Linked DNA regions of Mucilaginibacter paludis DSM 18603. The protein of the gene in region 1 interacts with the protein of each later gene in a pairwise test. Links are inferred from orthologs where the notes say so. Each region holds a gene or a part of one and is shown on either strand. Other genes may lie near its edges. The genes, in order: ligA and leuS.

Evidence for each region.
Region 2: the proteins of ligA (region 1) and leuS interact in binary tests that used the Escherichia coli proteins (3 or more experiments, as listed by UniProt). The link is inferred for Mucilaginibacter paludis DSM 18603 from one-to-one orthologs.

What each region holds. Positions count from the first base shown.
Region 1 is NZ_CM001403.1:1,771,873-1,780,415, reverse strand. The notes cover bases 1-2,897. They hold ligA (NAD-dependent DNA ligase LigA), read right to left. Parts: upstream 2,515-2,897; coding sequence 487-2,514; downstream 1-486. Other genes in these bases: MUCPA_RS07530 (hypothetical protein), read left to right, coding at 2,779-2,897; dapA (4-hydroxy-tetrahydrodipicolinate synthase), read right to left, coding at 1-87. In the rest of the region: more of MUCPA_RS07530, read left to right, coding at 2,898-3,432; MUCPA_RS07525 (hypothetical protein), read left to right, coding at 3,548-4,342; MUCPA_RS07520 (hypothetical protein), read left to right, coding at 4,489-4,701; sucC (ADP-forming succinate--CoA ligase subunit beta), read right to left, coding at 4,828-6,021; MUCPA_RS07510 (ABC transporter ATP-binding protein), read left to right, coding at 6,218-6,877; MUCPA_RS07505 (hypothetical protein), read left to right, coding at 6,887-7,369; MUCPA_RS07500 (HAD family hydrolase), read left to right, coding at 7,369-7,977; MUCPA_RS35785 (S41 family peptidase), read left to right, coding at 8,053-8,543. UniProt on the Escherichia coli protein: DNA ligase that catalyzes the formation of phosphodiester linkages between 5'-phosphoryl and 3'-hydroxyl groups in double-stranded DNA using NAD as a coenzyme and as the energy source for the reaction.
Region 2 is NZ_CM001403.1:1,269,823-1,279,304, reverse strand. The notes cover bases 3,497-7,332. They hold leuS (leucine--tRNA ligase), read right to left. Parts: upstream 6,994-7,332; coding sequence 3,697-6,993; downstream 3,497-3,696. Other genes in these bases: MUCPA_RS05400 (hypothetical protein), read right to left, coding at 7,227-7,332. Outside these bases: MUCPA_RS05415 (hypothetical protein), read left to right, coding at 67-315; MUCPA_RS05410 (TonB-dependent receptor domain-containing protein), read right to left, coding at 893-3,415; more of MUCPA_RS05400, read right to left, coding at 7,333-7,484; MUCPA_RS05395 (heavy metal-binding domain-containing protein), read left to right, coding at 7,618-7,827; MUCPA_RS05390 (TfoX/Sxy family protein), read right to left, coding at 8,210-8,551; MUCPA_RS05385 (hypothetical protein), read right to left, coding at 8,562-8,849; cysteine synthase CysM, read right to left, coding at 9,324-9,482.

The DNA.
Region 1 (8,543 bases):
TACTGCCTCGAGGCCACCAAAGTCTACTGCTCCGTCTGGATGAAAGGGAGTTGCCATTGCAACTCCGGTTCCGTGAAATTTGTTCATTTTAATTTATAAGGGCGCTAAGATAATAACTTGACCACTGATTTTAGGATGATTTTTTTGATTTCACTGATTTCTTAGAATTTTAATTTTATAGTCGCAAAAGGACCACTGATTTTTAGGATGATTTTTTTGATTTCACTGATTTCTTAGAATTTTAATTTTATAGTCGCAAAAGGACCACTGATTTTTAGGGTGATTTTTTTGATTTTCCTGATTTCTTAGAATTTTAATTTTATAGTCGCAAAAGGACCACTGATTTTTAGGATGATTTTTTTGATTTTCCTGATTTCTTTGTTTAAATTTTTATACCTCATCGTAAAGCCAGCATATTCAAAATCCAATCATCATCATTAATCCAGTTCAATATAATCAGTGTAATCAAAAAAATCATCCTAAAAATCAGCGGTCTAAATCAGTGGTCAGCATAGTTAACAATTCATCATCACTAATAATCGGTATGTTCAGCTTATTGGCTTTTTCCAGTTTAGCTGGCCCCATGTTATCACCTGCAACCAGGTAATTCAACTTAGCCGATATGCTGCTTAATATCTTACCGCCATTCTGTTCAATGATATCCTTCAGCTCATCACGCGAATATTTTTCAAATACACCCGAAATAATAAAGGTTTTGCCGCTTAATTTATCGCTGGCAAGCACCAGCTCTTTCTCGTTACTTACAAATTGCAGACCCTGCGCCTTTAGTTTTTCAACCTGTTGCACGTGCTCCGGGCTACTCCAGTAGTCAACAAGACTCTCGGCAATGCGGGTGCCTATTTCGTCAACGGTGGTAAGCTCTTCAATATTGGCTTTCATCAGGTTGTCGATGTTTTTAAAATAGGCAACCAGCTTGCGGGCTACCGTTTCGCCAACATAACGGATGCCCATACCAAACAGTACCTTTTCAAAAGGCATCTGCTTTGATTTTTCGATGCCCTCCATCATGTTATTGATGGATTTTTCTCCAAACCGGCCCAGTTGCTTCAACTCGTCGCTACGCAGGTGCAGGTCGTAAATATCACTAATGTGGCGTAAAAAGCCTTTTTGGTACAAGGTTTCGATAGTTTCATCGCCCAGGCCATCAATATTCATGGCTTTGCGACCTATAAAGTGCTGCATTTTGCCAACAATTTGCGGTGGGCAACCTTCGTCGTTAGGGCAGTAGTGGTTAGCCTCACCTTCCTGGCGTACCAACTCGGTCCCGCATTCGGGGCAGTGGGTAATATAGGCGATAGGCGCGGCATCCGGTTTGCGTTTAAGCGGGTTCACACTGATAATCTTCGGTATAATCTCGCCTCCCTTTTCTACAAAAACGCTGTCGCCTTCATGCAGGTCGAGCCTTAAAATTTCGTTGGCGTTGTGTAGCGATGCACGTTTAACGGTAGTGCCTGCCAGCACAACAGGTTTTAAATTGGCTACCGGCGTAACAGAACCGGTGCGGCCAACCTGGTAGCTTACACTCTCCAGCACCGTTTCGGCCTGCTGTGCTTTGTATTTATAGGCAATGGCCCAGCGCGGCGATTTGGCCGTAAAACCCAGTTCCTGTTGCTGCGCGTAACTGTTTACTTTGAGTACAATGCCGTCAATATCATAGCTCAGGTCAAACCTTTTCTCATTCCAACTGGCTATAAACTCAAACACTTCATCTATGTTTTTGCAAAGTTTGGTATGCTCACATACATGGAAGCCCCAACTTTTAACAGCCATAATGCTATCCCAGTGCGTTTTAAAAACAGGCTTGTCTGTATATAAAAAATACAGAAAGCAATCCAGCGGGCGGCGCGCTACTTCCCTCGAGTCCTGTAGTTTAATGGTGCCCGAGGCAAAGTTACGCGGATTGGCGTAGGGCATTTCGTTTTGTTCAATGCGTTCGTTGTTGAGGCGGTCGAAGGCTTTACGGTGCATAAAAACTTCGCCACGGATCTCAAAATGATCCGGGTAATTGCCCTCGTCCAGTTTTTTGGGTATGGTGTGGATGGTTTTTACATTGGCGGTAACATCATCACCCTGTATCCCATCGCCACGGGTAACAGCGCGTATTAGCTTACCCTGCTCGTAGGTAAGGCTCATAGATAAGCCATCGAACTTCAATTCGCACACATATTCAAAGTCGTCGCCAATAGCTTTGCGCACGCGCTGGTCAAAATCCTGCAGTTCTTGTTCGCTGTAGGTATTGCCTAACGACATCATGGGCCATTTGTGCCTAACGGTTTCAAACTCCTTGGTAATTTCGCCGCCTACCTGCTGCGTTGGCGAGTCGGGTTCGGCAAATTCTGGAAATTGTTTTTCGAGTGCTGCCAGTTCTTCCAGCTTTTTGTCGAAATCAAAGTCGGATATGGTGGGCATAGCCAGCACATAATAATTATAGTTGTGCTGTTTTAGTTCGGCGGATAAAGTATGTATTTTGTTTTTAGCTTCTGTTGGCGACATGAAACGAAGATAAGGAATTGGTATATTTTGCAATGTTTATTTATAAAATTCAACAATTTAATCCTTGTTTTGATGCTCATCAGGATGAATGTTCGGAACATAAAAAGATAAAATATTAATTTGGTACCGGCAATCGCAATCAATCAATAGTACAATGGCCTACCAATTAGTAACCCAATAACCAATAATTAAAAAAACAATAAACTATCCGTGAAATTCAAAGTCATAACAATACAATAACCTAAAATTAAATCTTATCTACTTATGAAAGCGCTAATTAAATGTAACCTGTTAACCATACTAATGCTGGTGTTGGGTTTTACATCTTTTGCCCAGTTGCATTACAATATCGACCTGAGAGTTTCCGATCATAAAGCAAAAATCAGTTCTGTTGAGTTTGCCTGCGGCGATGTTGGTATTTGCCTGGATCCTGATGGAGATATAAGCCTTAATCTGCCGCAAGAAGGCGGATACGAATATTTTACGCGTGCCGATGGGGAATACAAACAAGGTAAACTTAAAAGGATAGGCAATACAAATTTTGACTATTACGATGTTTTTGCTGGCGAAGATAAACGCGGAAAACTGAAATCGATAGGGGATGTGGCTATTAACTATTACGACCGGTTAGATGGCTTTGATAATATTGGCAGGGCCAAATCAATAGGGAAATTTTTTTTGCGCTATTATGACAGGTTTGACGGCCAGCAAACCCTGCTGGGGCAGCTAAAAGCGATAGGCGATGCAAACGTTAGCTACTACACCCAGTTTGATGGCTTTGATAATATCGGCAAACTTAAAAGCATTGGCAACACCATTATTACTTATTACACCCGTTTTGATTTCGGCGAAGATTTGGGTAGAATAAAAAGTGTTACCGGCATCACCCCTCATGTACGTATAAGGAGGGCGTCGTAAGGGCAGCAGATGAATACGGAAATACCTGTATTTGGTAGATGGTGAATGATGTTTTTGTATTGATATTTTATTGCGAATATTAAAATATCAATACCTTTAATAAAAAAAGTCAACCATGAAAACCAAATTACTATTATTATGCCTTATGCTGCCTGCGGCTGCGTTTTGCCAATCTATCACCTCGCCAATGGTAGCCAGCTCAGATGATCATACAACTACCATAACTAAGGTAGAGGTTACTGGCCAAAACACGGTGGTATCGTTTAAACATATATGCTATAAAAAAGGTAGCTGGGTGCAGCTAAATAAAAGTATGTATTTGCAGGATGCCAATGGCGAGGAACGGTATAACTACGTACGCTCGGAAGGTATGCCATTGCGCCCTGCAAAGTTTACCGCTACAGCAGATAACCAGGAAGTAGATTTTAAGGTTTATTTTGAGAAGCTGAAACCCGGTACTAAGGAGATCAATGTGATTGAAAGGGCTCGGTCGTTGGCCGAATTAAGCGACGGTATAACCTATTTTAACTATTATAAGGTGAACTTATACAAATCCAAACCAGAAACAGCAATTGAGGAGCGTGTTGTGGTAAGGGATGTAACGTTGATGCCGCCGCCGCGGGTGGATGATGCTGTGACAGTTGATACAGCATATTCTGTTGGTACTAATTTTTCATCGGGGATTTTTAAGGGCGATATGACTAATCTGGGCCCCATCATGAGCGGTATGTATACCAGCTTGCTTAATGCTCAATTGAAGATTTACAGCGATCCGGCTATAACAGATCAATTGGCCAGGATTACTAAAAATTATTATGATGCGTTGATTAAGGCTGGTTTTTCAATGGATGCCGCGTTAAAGATCATCACTTCGAAACAGTTGGTTTCGATGGACGGAATAGCTAAGTGATTAGTTTTATAACCAGGGGCCGAAGCCCTGTTCTATTGGTATTGAGCCTTTCTGCATTAACACAACAAATAGTATGATTGCTGCTTATACAAGGGGAGGCAAACAAATATTAGGATAATTGCTTATAGTGTATATAACCATAAACGATGAAAACACTTGCCATTGGATTGATAGCTTTAGGAGCAGTAATGCTGATCTGGACAGGATTTACCTATACCAAAAAAGAAAAGGTAATTGATGCCGGGCCTATACAGGTTTCGGCCGACCGCCAAAAGACTGTTAACTGGCCGCCCTATGCCGGAGGTATTTTGGTTGTAGCAGGAGTTGTGTTGCTACTTAATGCCAAGAAGGCAGGATAAATTGCTAATAATGAAGATAACACGGCCTCGTGGGCTCTTGAGTACAAATACCAGTAAAAAAAAAGGAGAGCCAAACGGCTCTCCTTTTTTTTACTCTTCGTCGTCGGTGCCTTCACCGGCGATAAATTATGCGGCAAATACTTCTTTAATTCTGTCGGCAGCTTCTTTCAGCAAGATGGCTGATTTTACTTGCAGGCCAGATTCGTCGATTAGCTTTTTAGCTTCCTCAGCATTGGTACCTTGTAAACGAACAATGATTGGAACAGGGATGTTGCCAATTTCGTTATAGGCGTCAATAACACCCTGTGCTACGCGATCACAACGAACAATACCACCAAAGATATTGATCAGGATAGCCTTAACGTTAGGGTCTTTCAAAATGATGTTAAAAGCTGCTTTAACTGTTTGGGCATTAGCGGTACCGCCAACGTCTAAAAAGTTAGCAGGCTCGCCACCGGCAATTTTAATAATATCCATGGTAGCCATAGCTAAACCGGCACCATTCACCATACAACCTACGTTACCATCTAATTTAACATAGTTCAGGTTTGAGCGGCTTGCTTCAACTTCCATCGGGTCTTCTTCGGCTGTATCGCGTAAAGCGGCAAAGTCCGGATGACGGTATAAAGCGTTATCGTCTAAATTTACTTTAGCATCAACCGCTAATATTTTATTATCAGATGTTTTTAAAACAGGGTTGATCTCAAACATAGCCGAATCGGTAGCGTCGTAAGCTTTATATAAAGCGGCTACAAATTTTACCATATCCTTAAAAGCATCGCCCGATAAACCTAAGTTAAAAGCAATTTTACGAGCCTGGAAAGCTTGTAAGCCAACTTTAGGGTCAATTTCTTCTTTAAATATCAAATGTGGAGTATGCTCAGCAACTTCCTCAATATCCATACCGCCTTCGGTTGAATACATGATGATGTTACGGCCAGCGGCACGGTCAAGCAATACGCTCATGTAAAACTCTTTGGTTTCGGTAGCGCCCGGATAGTAAACATCCTGTGCAACTAAAACTTTGCTAACCAATTTACCTTCAGGCCCGGTTTGCGGGGTTACCAATTGCATGCCGAGTATAGCGCCTGCTTTTTCTTTAACCTCGTCAATATTACGGGCTAACTTAACGCCACCACCTTTACCACGGCCACCGGCATGTATTTGAGCTTTAACAACTACCCAGTCAGACCCAAAGTCTTCCTTTAATTTTTTAGCAGCCTCAACAGCTTGTTCAACATTATCGGCAACAATGCCTTCCTGAATTCTTACACCAAAACTTTTTAGTATAGCTTTACCCTGGTATTCGTGAATATTCATTTTTTGAAATATTTTGCGGTAAAGCTATTAATTTCAGTTGTTACAATAAAGCCATAATGGTTTTTTTTAAATAAATAAGTGAGATTGATCAATTTACGCGAGCATGTTAATTATAACGGCATACGGCAGCAATGTTAGGCTTGTATAATCCTCAATAATCTAATCGGCGTAACCAAAAAAACAATATTTTTGTACAATGCTCAAAGCTCAATCCATAAAAAAATCGTACGGTAAATTACAAATACTAAAAGGCGTTGATATTGCCGTTGAGCATGGCGAAATTGTAACTATAGTTGGTGCTTCGGGAGCCGGAAAAAGCTCGTTGCTTAACATTATAGGGACGCTGGATAAACCCGATGACGGCTCTGTTTTAATTAAAGGGCAGGATGTTAACCGTCTGGGCCGCAGTCAGCTCAGTGCTTTCCGTAACAAGGAGATCGGTTTTATTTTCCAGTTTCATCATTTACTGGTAGAGTTTTCGGCCATCGAAAATGTTTGCATTCCGGCCTTTATTGGCGGAACGCCAAAAGCCGCGGCCGAAAAACGCGCTACTGAACTATTGGATATGTTAGGCCTGGCCGATAGGATACATCACAAACCTAACCAGCTATCGGGCGGAGAGCAGCAACGCGTGGCTGTTGCCAGGGCACTGATTAATAATCCAGCTTTAATTTTAGCCGACGAACCTTCCGGCAACCTGGATTCGGCTAACGCGCGCGAGCTGCACCGCTTGTTTATTGATTTGCGCCGGGAGTTTAAACAAACATTTATTATTGTAACACACAATGAAGAGCTGGCCGACCTGTCTGACCGTAAAATACTGATGAAAGACGGTTTAATTGTTGACCATTTATAAGTAACAAACGTGAGCATATTGATTACCGCCGCCAATTCGGCACAGGCTTACCAGTTGAAAAGTATTTTAGCACCAGAAGCCGATATTTTATTGGGCGATTACCTTGAAATTCCGGATCTGCTGGTAAAGAGCGGAAAAATGATACGGACACCTAAGCCCGAAGGAAACGCCTTTATACACGAAATGCTGGCTCTTTGCCTTGATAAAGGGATACATCAACTTTTTGCTTTAAGGCGAGCCGAGCTTTTGCCCCTGGCCGAAGCAAGGCAATTGTTTGCCGAGTTTGATATTACCTTGTATATCCCCGCAAGGGAAATTATTACCGCTGATGTAGCTCGTGGCATTGACGGAAGGATAGTGGTTATTGAAAACGGACGCCTACTTGCGGGCCATATTGAAGATTATGCTGATGATAGTGCTCTGCCTGGTTGGGGCGATATCGGGGTTTTTAAAACAAACAACCAGGAGTATACCCTATTTACTGCCGATTAATGTTGACTTACGCTGATTTAGAACCACGCAAAAAAGCATTGGTACTCGAACTGGATAACGTATTGTATCCGGAAAAGGATTACTTGTTGCAGGTATATTATCTTTTTGCCAGTTTTTTAGAATATAAAGAGTTGTTTGATGCCCGGGTTTTAACCAAACTGATGACTAAAACGCTGGAAGAAGAAGGTGCCACCCACGTATTTAACCGGGTGCAAGAGCGTTTTAATATCAATGAGCAGTACCGGTATAACTTTAACTTGCTGCACCAAACCGCGCGCCTGCCCTTAAAGCTGTTGCTATATCAACAAGCCTTAACTTTATTGCAGGAAGCTGTGGTTGACCGCAAGCAACTGTTTATTTTGACCAATGGTGACCCGCAACAGCAACTCAACAAAATAAGGCAAATGGAATGGCACGGCCTTGAGCAATACCTCACCTGCTATTTTGCCGACGAAATTAAACCAAAACCTGAGCCGGACGCGCTTCATTATATCCTGAAAAAACATAACCTGGAGCGTCGCGATATAGTGATGATGGGGAATAGCGAGGCTGATCAATTATGTGCCGAAGCAAGTGGAGTGGACTTTATAGAGATAGTGCATAAATAGTTTATACCATAGAACTAATATAGTAGCTTTGCGTTAAAATACTTATTGATCAATTGGTTATACAAGTAAGCGCTTATGAAAAAATACCTTTACCTGATTTTGGCTACACTTGCAGCGCTAACCTCGGCATGTAAAAAAAATAACCAGACGGCGAGTATCGACATGGTGAAAGATTCGGTTTACCTGTATGCAAAGGAAGACTATTTATGGTATGATGCTTTGCCTGATTATAACTCCTTTAATCCGCGATCATATATGGGATCAAACGATTTGGCTGCATTGCAGGGCGAGGTTGACGCGATATCGCAATTTAAGATCAACCCGGTTACCAATTATCCTTACGAATATAACAGCAGCAACCGTGGCCACGCTAAGTATTCATTTATAGACCAGGGCGAAACTTCGCAGGTTTTAAGCGGAAACAATGGCGACTTTGGTTTTTACCCGGTTTATACACCGATATCGAGTACGGATTTGCGTGTAAGATATGTAAACCCTGGCTCACCAGCGGCAGCTGCCGGTTTACACCGGGGCGATCTGATTTTGAGCATAGCGAATGTTCCCGG
Region 2 (9,482 bases), 510 kb from region 1 along the record:
CTCTTTTTTAGTGCGCGCAAGCTGTCATCCTGAGTATCCGATCCGGCCAGCCGGAAAAAAACGGGGATGACATTCGAACCTGTAAGCTGTTTTGCGCAGATAAGAAAAGTGCGCAAAGGCCTGACTGCACGCCGGGCCGGGTTTGGCCTGTGGGCGGAAGGATCGGGCAGTCTTGACTTTATTCACCTGTGTTTGTTTTTAGGTGTTCATGAGCTCCCTACGGTCGGTTTTTGGTTCTTTTTGTGTCAAGACAAAAAGAACAAAGCCCTTCGCGCGGCGATTGAGCGCGCCGATGCTATAGATTATGAATACTGATTTTCTGAGCAAAAATTGCACATTGATATCAGTGCACTAATATGATGCATACTTAACGCTTTTAGGAAATCCCTCCTTGCGTCGGGATGACAAAACGGAGAGTTAAATAGTATTGAAAATCAACAATTTAAGAATATGTCATTATAAGCCTGTCGAAGGACGTGCGCATGGCCCCACCCGGGATGCTGTTTCAGCACACGGTTGTAAGAGTTTAGATAAAAAAATTAACTTAAGTTAGCTTAGTACGCGAAGAACACCCGCAGATGCCCGCCGCACATGCTTCGAGGGGCCTCAGCATGACACCTCTTTTTTTTGATCCAGAAGTCCAACACTTTCTTAACCCTTTGGTGCGTGAAAGCTGTCATCCTGATACTTCGTCAAGGTCAGTAGGTAAGCACGTGCGGCATGGCCATGTACGCCATATCTATTGAAAAACACCATAAATGTCAAAAGTCTTTGGCTCTAAACCCGCACGGATTAGAACTAAAGACTTTTGGCGCATTACTCTCTAAAACTATTGAAATCTAAATCTTTCAACTCATAACCTCAAGCCTCCCGGCTCAAGACTGTAAAAAGACTAATTCCTGTTATTTGATTCAGTTTCCTTCAGGTCATCGTTGTTAACACCTTTCTTTTTCTTTTGAGTAGGATCGTTTGGATCAGCAAAACTTACCTTACCGAAGCTATAGCTAAATGTTAAACCGAACGAGCGGAAAGGGAACACTACGTGGCTGCTTTGTACCAAATGGCTGCTTGCAATATCGGTATTGAAGGTTTTATTCTCGGTAAACGGATCGTAACTATTGATACCAATGCTTGCTTTTTTATCCATGAATTGCTTTTTAACGCCTATTATCCATAAGTTGAACGATTGACCCGGCCCCTGTATGGTGCGGCGGGGCGAGTTGAGTATTAAGATACTTTCGGCCTGGAAACCGTTTGTAAGGCTCACCGAGCCCATTAGGAAGGCATTATACTGAATATACGTACCGTTTTGCGATTGATCTGCAGTAAAGCTGCCCGTAGGGTCTGGCTTGTAGGTATAAGCGTTAATATTGCCACGGACGGTTAATATTTTAATGGGATTTATTGAGCCGAAAAAGCTTGCGCCCCACGAGTTATTAGTACCAATGTTGCGGTAGGTGGTTAAAGTATTATGCAGGTAAGTTAACGGAGTTGTATTAAGTATAACGTTATAATCAACGTTGCCCTGCGAAATACTTTCGATTAGGTTATTGGTATTTTTATAATATACCGAAGCGTTGATCATGGACGACTTAATAAACGTGGTATAGGTGAACTCTACCAGTTTGGTTACCTCTGGGCTCAATTGAGGGTTGCCTTGCGAGTAAGACTGCCTGCTGGTGGTGTTAACAAAAGGGTTTAAATATTGCAGACTCGGCCTTTGGATCCGTTTGGTGAACGTTAATTTAAGTGTTTGATCCTTAATGGTTTTTGTGAAGGCTACCGTTGGGATATAGGTGTTGTAATTTTGTGTAAACGGCTGTAAACTAACGGTAGTGTTTTGCGGATCGCCGTTGATCTGCGTATTTTCAAGACGGCTGCCCAATTGTAAGGCATAATTTTTTGGCAGCGTAAATGTGCCTACCACATAACCGGCATAAACATTCTGGCCGTAATTATAATTGTTGGATGTACGTGCATTGTAAACAAAATTATTAGGGTTATCTGTGTTTATATTGTTTGATACGCCATCATAATTATCAAACTCACTCTCGATGCGGCGGATAATGGTTTTGCCACCCGCTTCCAGTTTAAACTTATCGTTAACCGGCAGGGTATAATCGGCCTGTAAGGTATACTCGTTATTACTGCCCTTATTATAGGATTGCAAATCAGGTTGTGCTACAATAGAGTACAAGGACAATGAATTATAATCAGTGGTGCCATGGCTCCATTGGCCGGCAATATCAATCTGGTGACCTTCTTTTTTAAACTTGTGCACATAATCATTATTCCAGTCGAAGTTGCTGGAGGTGGTTTTTCCATTGCTCAATCCGAGGTAGTTTTGGTTTACATTCGGGCTGGTATAAAAGTTACTTGATGTTCCGTCATTTGTAAAGCCAAACTTCATTACGGCTATAGACGAGGTAAAGCTGTTAAAGTTATTAAAATCGTAACTAACCGAGCCGGAACCACGGCCGCTATAACGGCCTATTTTACTGGTGGCATCCGAGCCGGAGTTTACGTTGCTGGTATCAATGTAAGTGCGTTGGGTTATTAAACTGGTTTGGGGCCAGGTAAAGTTGCCACCAAAATTAGCGGTAATGCTTAAGCGGTTTTGGTTGATGTTAAAGTTCAAATTTCCATTGTTTTGGCGGGTACCAATACCACCGCTTACAGATGCGCTTACGCCAGACATGTTACTTTTTTTGGTGATGATGTTCAGAATACCGGCTGAACCTTCGGCATCATATTTGGCCGATGGAGAGGTAATTACCTCTACGCTTTTAATCTGATCGGCAGGGATGGCTTTCAACACATCCGCCACGTTGTTTGACATGGCTCCCGATGGTTTGCCATTAATCAGGATCTTCACATTCTGATCACCACGTAACGATACGTTTCCATTAATATCAACCGATACCATCGGTACCTTTTGCAAAACATCTGTGGCGTTACCCGAGTTGATAATTTCTTTTTCAGCATTATAAACCAGTTTGTCAATCTTAGTTTCGATCACGTTGGACTGGCCGGTAATTTGCACTGCTTTTAAGGCTTTGCCCGATGGCGCTATAAAAACGGTGCCCATATTGAAATCGGGCTTCTCGGGCGTGGTTACTACCGGGTCGATAGTTTTGTTAGGATAGCCAATAAAGGATACCACAATTTTCCATTTCCCGTTTTTAACTTCGTTTAATTTGAAACTGCCTTTTTCGTCGGTTAAAACACCGTTAAGAGGAGCCCTGCCACCGCTGCGGTAAATAGAAACGGTAGCGTAATCCAACGGTTTCCTCGTGATGGAATCGATAACAATTCCGGATATTTTACCAACCACACCCGTAGTTCCACCTCCCAATTGGGCTTTAACAGCGGTAGTGATCAGCAATATAATTATAAGGGTAAAAAGTTTTTTCATTTTTATATTTTGATTATTAGAGGCAAAAATAATTTAATTGTTACAGCTTGCTCAACAAAATATTGTCACAATAGCATTGATGAACCGGTATTTTTAACAGGATGTTAATCTTAAGCCCATGCTAAAGCGCAAGAGGTAAGCCTTAGCTAATCTATTGCGCTTTTAATTGATATTATAAAATACCCTTGCGTAAATATTTGCTGAGTGTTATACGGTGGCAACATTTATAAACAAAAAATGCCCGCATTGCAGGCATTTTTGATTAAGGTTTCTCTGCCGGTTTAGATTACGATATTGACAATGCGGCCTTTTACAACAATTACCTTTTTGGGCGTTTTACCCTCCAGGTATTTTTGAATATCGGCATTGCCCAATACCATGGCTTCCACTTCGGTATTTTCCAAACTAAGTGGTACGTTTAAATTCATACGGGTTTTTCCGTTGATAGAGATTGGATAAGCAAACTCGTTCTCAATTAAATAAGCCGCGTTAAATTTAGGGTAAGGAGCATACGATAAAGTACCGGGGGCATTACCAAGCAACGTCCATAACTCCTCGCAGATATGCGGCGCATAGGGCGAGAGGATGATCACCATGTCTTGCAAAATAGAGCGCTTGTTGCATTTAAGGTCGGTTAACTCATTAACGGCAATCATAAAGCTGGATACCGAAGTATTGAACGAGAAACGGTCTATATCTTCTTCAACCTTGCGGATGATTTTGTGTAAAGATTTTAACTCCGCTTTAGTAGGTGCCTCATCTGATACCTTAAAATCCCAGGAATCGGTATGGAACAAGCGCCAAAATTTACGCAGGAATTTAAATACGCCTTCAATACCGTTGGTGTTCCAGGGTTTGCTTTGCTCTAACGGGCCCAAAAACATTTCGTACATGCGTAGCGTATCGGCACCGTAACGAGTTGCAATGTCGTCGGGATTTACAACGTTATAATAACGTTTAGACATTTTCTCAACTTCAACACCACAGATATATTTACCATTTTCCAGAATGAAGTCTGCATTTTCAAATTCAGGACGCCATTGTTTAAATTTCTCGATATTTAATATATCGTTCTCTACAATATTAACATCAACATGGATTGATGATGTATTGTACTGATCTTTTAAGCCAAAAGAAACAAATGTATTAGTGCCGCGGCCGTCATTATCTATCAGGCGGTAAACAAAATTGCTGCGCCCCTGTATCATCCCCTGGTTAATCAGCTTTTTAAAGGGTTCTTCTTCAATCACCAAACCAATATCCTTTAAAAACTTATTCCAAAAGCGGCTATACAATAAGTGTCCGGTAGCGTGTTCGCTTCCGCCGATGTACAAATCAACATCTTTCCAGTAGGCAATCGCTTCTTTTGAGGCAAACTCATTGGGGTTTTGCGCGTCCATATAGCGGTACCAGTACCAGCTTGAGCCGGCCCAGCCAGGCATTGTGCTTAATTCGTACTCGTAAGCAAATCCAGCCCCAGGGGCTGCTTTGGGTTTGTATTTCCAATCCTCGGCTCTTGCCAAAGGTGGTTCGCCGCTTTCTGTGGGCAGGTATTTATCAACTTCGGGTAGTATCAAAGGCAATTCGCTTTCTTCGATCAGATACGGCAGGCCATCCTTAAAATAAACCGGAACAGGCTCGCCCCAGTAACGCTGGCGACCAAAAATGGCATCGCGCTGGCGGTAATTGATTTTGGCGCTGCCCATGCCTATTTCTTCCAGTTTGGCAATAACGGCAGTGGTGGCTTCTTTGCACTCCAGGCCGTTGATAAAATCCGAATTAATATATTTACCTTCCTTGGTAGGGTCGGCTTCGGTTTCAATGTTTTGGGAATCCAGTATCGGGATGATCGGCAAGTTAAAATGCTTCGCAAACAGGTAGTCCCGCTGATCTCCTGAAGGTACGGCCATCACCGCGCCGGTACCGTAGCCAGCCAGCACATAATCGGCTATCCAAATCTGGATCTTGTTTCCGTTTAAGGGGTTAACCACGTAGCTTCCGGTAAAAGCACCCGAAATGGTTTTGGTATCTGCCATACGGTCCAGTTCCGATTTCTTTTTGGTTTGTGCTATACAGGCATCAATTGCGGCCTTATGCTCGGGCGTGGTCAATGCCTGAACCAATTCGTGCTCAGGGGCTATCACTAATAGGGTAACACCAAAAATGGTATCCACACGGGTGGTGAAAACTTCAATAAAAGAAGCCTCACCTAAATCCTCTCCAAAGGAGAGGACTTCAGAATCTTGCTTTTCGTCAATTTTTCTGTCGGCCTGCTTATCAAGCTTAGTTTTTATGGCCTTGACAACGTCTTCCGGATTGCTTAAAACTTCATTATTGCTAAAACGAATAACGTCAAATCCCCAATCATTCAAAACTTTTGTCCTAAGTTCATCTTGTTCTTGAGTTTCGATATGGTATCCACCATCAACTTCGATAACCAAGCCCTTGCCTAAACAAACAAAATCAGCAATATAACCATCAATAGGGTGCTGTCTTCTAATTTTGTAACCAGATTGATTGTTCCTGAGTAACTGCCACAGAATATTTTCAGCTTCTGTTAAGTTTTGGCGATTGGAGCGCGAGTTAGCTTTTAATATCTCCCACAAATTTTTATCAGCAGTTTCATAACCGAAGCTGCTTGTTTTTGGGGCTATTTCTTTTGAAGTTTTTTCAACTCCCTCTCCTTTGGAGAGGGCCGGGGTGAGGCGGAATTTCACCATTGCGCCAACGCTTTTGCCAATCCAGTTGCGTTGCATCTCTTTTAAGGGCTCGGGCCAGTCAATATGGTCGAGTCCCTGCAAAAGGCGCTCGGCATAAGCAGTAATGCGCATGCTCCACTGCATCATTTTCTTTTGCTCAACAGGGTAGCCTCCGCGTTCTGAGAATCCGTCCTTCACCTCATCGTTGGCTAAAACAGTACCCAAGGCGGCGCACCAGTTAACGGTACTTTCGCGCAGGTAGGTTAAGCGGTATTTTAACAATTCGGTTTGCTGCTCATTGTGGCCCATGGCTTTCCATTCGTCGGCGCTAAAGGTAGCAGTATCATCGTCGCTTACCGCTTTGATACCTTTTGAACCGGCGGTTTCAAAATGTTGTATCAATACATCGATTGATTCAGCTTTATCAGCCTCCTTATTATACCAGCTGTTAAACAACTGCATAAAAATCCATTGGGTCCATTTATAATAGTCGGGCGAACTGGTGCGCACCTCGCGGCTCCAGTCGAACGAGAAACCGATCTGGTCCAGCTGGCGGCGGTAGGTAGCAATATTATCTTCGGTAGTAATGGCAGGGTGCTGCCCGGTTTGTATGGCGTATTGCTCGGCGGGTAAACCAAACGAATCGTACCCCATAGGGTGCAATACGTTAAAACCCTTTAAGCGTTTGTAGCGTGCAAAAATATCGGAAGCGATATAACCAAGCGGATGCCCCACATGTAAACCTGCCCCTGAGGGGTAAGGGAACATATCAAGAACATAGTACTTAGGTTTGGTTGACTGGCTATCAGCCTTAAACGTTTGATTGGCCGCCCAAAACGACTGCCATTTTTTCTCGATGTCTTTAAATTGATAATCCATTTCGCTTTTTTCCGAATGAAGTGCGAAAATAGTAAACTTTGTGTAATTAGGTAGGGGTTTAGTTGCGGGTTATTGAGTTAATAGTTATTATGTTATTGGGTTAATCGTTATTGAGTTATTGGTTACTGGGTTAATCGTTATTGGGTTGTTAGTTACTGGCAACTGGAATAGTGTGATTACAATAGATTCAATAACTGAGTAACATAATAACTCAATGACCCATCAACCAATAACTACTTCTTCACCGGGTTAACAGGTTGCTCTTCGTTCTCGTGCTTTTGGGCAACATTGTCGTTTTTACGCTCATCGGCGTGATATTCTTTGTCGGATTTTTTAACAACACTTTTATGCCCGTTATCTACGGGGCGTTTGGTTGGGGTATCTGCCGGTGATGGTTTGTCTTTGGAGTTGGCGCTTTTCATGGTCGATTGTTTGGTACATTTAGTTAACCATTCAACTAAAAAATAGTTTGATTGCAGGTTATATATCATATTGTTTAGCCTTGCGATGGTATGAATTTGTGCATTGTATTTAAAGGTGGGTAATTTTCAATAATGCAAATACATCGTAAAAAGCACGAACGATAAATCTGGTTTTGTGGAAACAACAAATTAAATTAGCGGCATGAAAATCATCATCATGTTAACGAGCCTGTTGATACTCGTTACAGCCTGTAACAGCAACCAGCCAGTCTCAAAAGCCGATACCCTGTCTGCAAAAAAAGTAAACGGTATCCAATACACCTGCCCCATGCATCCTGCGGTAGTGAGCAGCAAACCTGGTACCTGCCCCAAATGCGGTATGGAGTTGGTTGAAAAAGACGACAGTAAATGAAAATTATATTTGGGAATTGTTCTTTATGATGATGTCTTCTTAAATATTTGATTATCAGCGTATATATTTTGCTTCGATAATCAGTGTTCTTAACTTAGAGCATCGTCCCGCTCAATCGCCGCGGGAAGGGGCTTGTCACTTTTTGTCTTGATACAAAAAGTAACCAAAAACCGACCGTAGGGAGCTCATGAACACCTTAAAAAACAAATAAGAGGTGAATAAAATCAAGACTGCCCGATCCTTCCACCCGCAAGCCAAACCCGGCCCGGCGTGTAGTCAGGCCTTTGCGCACTTTCTTTCTGCACCTGACAATCTACAATGTTCAAAAGTTATCCGTATTTTTGCCCGTTGTCCGGGTCCATTACTTATAATGAAGCTTTAGTTACTTTTTGCTCGATTTAGCTAAAGGGTTAAATTCGAGCGCAAGTTTAACCCAATAATTTAGCTCCTGGGGGCTGCTCAGAAACTCATCTATCACAAATACATAACCCTTCATGCCCCTGCCTTCGCGGGCCATAGGTACAACACCTTCTTTTTCGAGGGCATCTTCAAAGATGGCAGGGTTAAGGCGTACCAGCATCCGGTCTTTATTAACACCCACACAAATTTTATCGTCCACCAGGAAACACAATCCCCCAAACATTTTTTTTTCTTCCACGCGTTCTTCTCCCGAATCGGCTATGATTTCGCGAACGCGGTTGGCAAGGGTTTCGTTATAGGCCATGCTGCTCAATTTATTTTCTAAACTTCTTTAATCTTCTCGCGCGCCTTTTTTCGTCCGGGTCCGGTTTACTTTCCATCTGGCTTAACTGGTTAATGTATTCTTCCGGTAATTGCTGCCAGCGGGCAAACGTGACCAGCTTTTCCTGGTACCAGTCATAAGGTAATAAATAATTGCTTACGGCATGCGGCCTGGAAATAAAAACATAAGCTTCATAAGTTTTACCATCAGCGCCGGTACAATTCAGCGGAACAAGTTCCAGGTGCTCAGCCCAGTCCTGGTTTGGGTTAAAAACCCTCAAGCGGTCCTCTTCACTTAATTCTATCAGTATTCCCCAAACGGCAGCATTTGGGGGGCAACACGGGCTACATTGGCTTTTGCCGAATCATCAGCGCCGATCTTGTTAAAAACAAATTCGTATCCGGGTAAACAGGCTACCCCCCAGGTTTTTTGCCGACGGAATATGAGTGGCAAAATCCTCAAAGTACATGTTGGATGCGTATGCAAATAGTATCATGATTGCCGATCTTTTAAATAAAAATAAGAATTATGACGAAAAAATGCACTAAGCAAATTATGTTATCCGAATGTTCAAAGATAGCCAGGTAAGTAAAGATGCTTGACCACTGATTTATGCCTTTAGCGGTTAAAATGAATTGGCCACCACAAGGCCTGTACGGTACGGTAAGATGAATGTTTAATTTATGCTGACGACTCACAAATAGTGAATCATCAGCATTGAAATATCCGGTCGGTAAGTGATTTGTTAATTTGCTTATCCAAACAAGGTACTGCTCAAATACCGGTCGCCACGGTCGCAGGCGATGAACACGATGATGCCCGATTCCAGTTCGCTGGCTAACTGTATAGCCGCAGAGCACGCGCCACCGCTGCTCATGCCAGCAAATACACCTTCGGTTCTGGCTAATTTGCG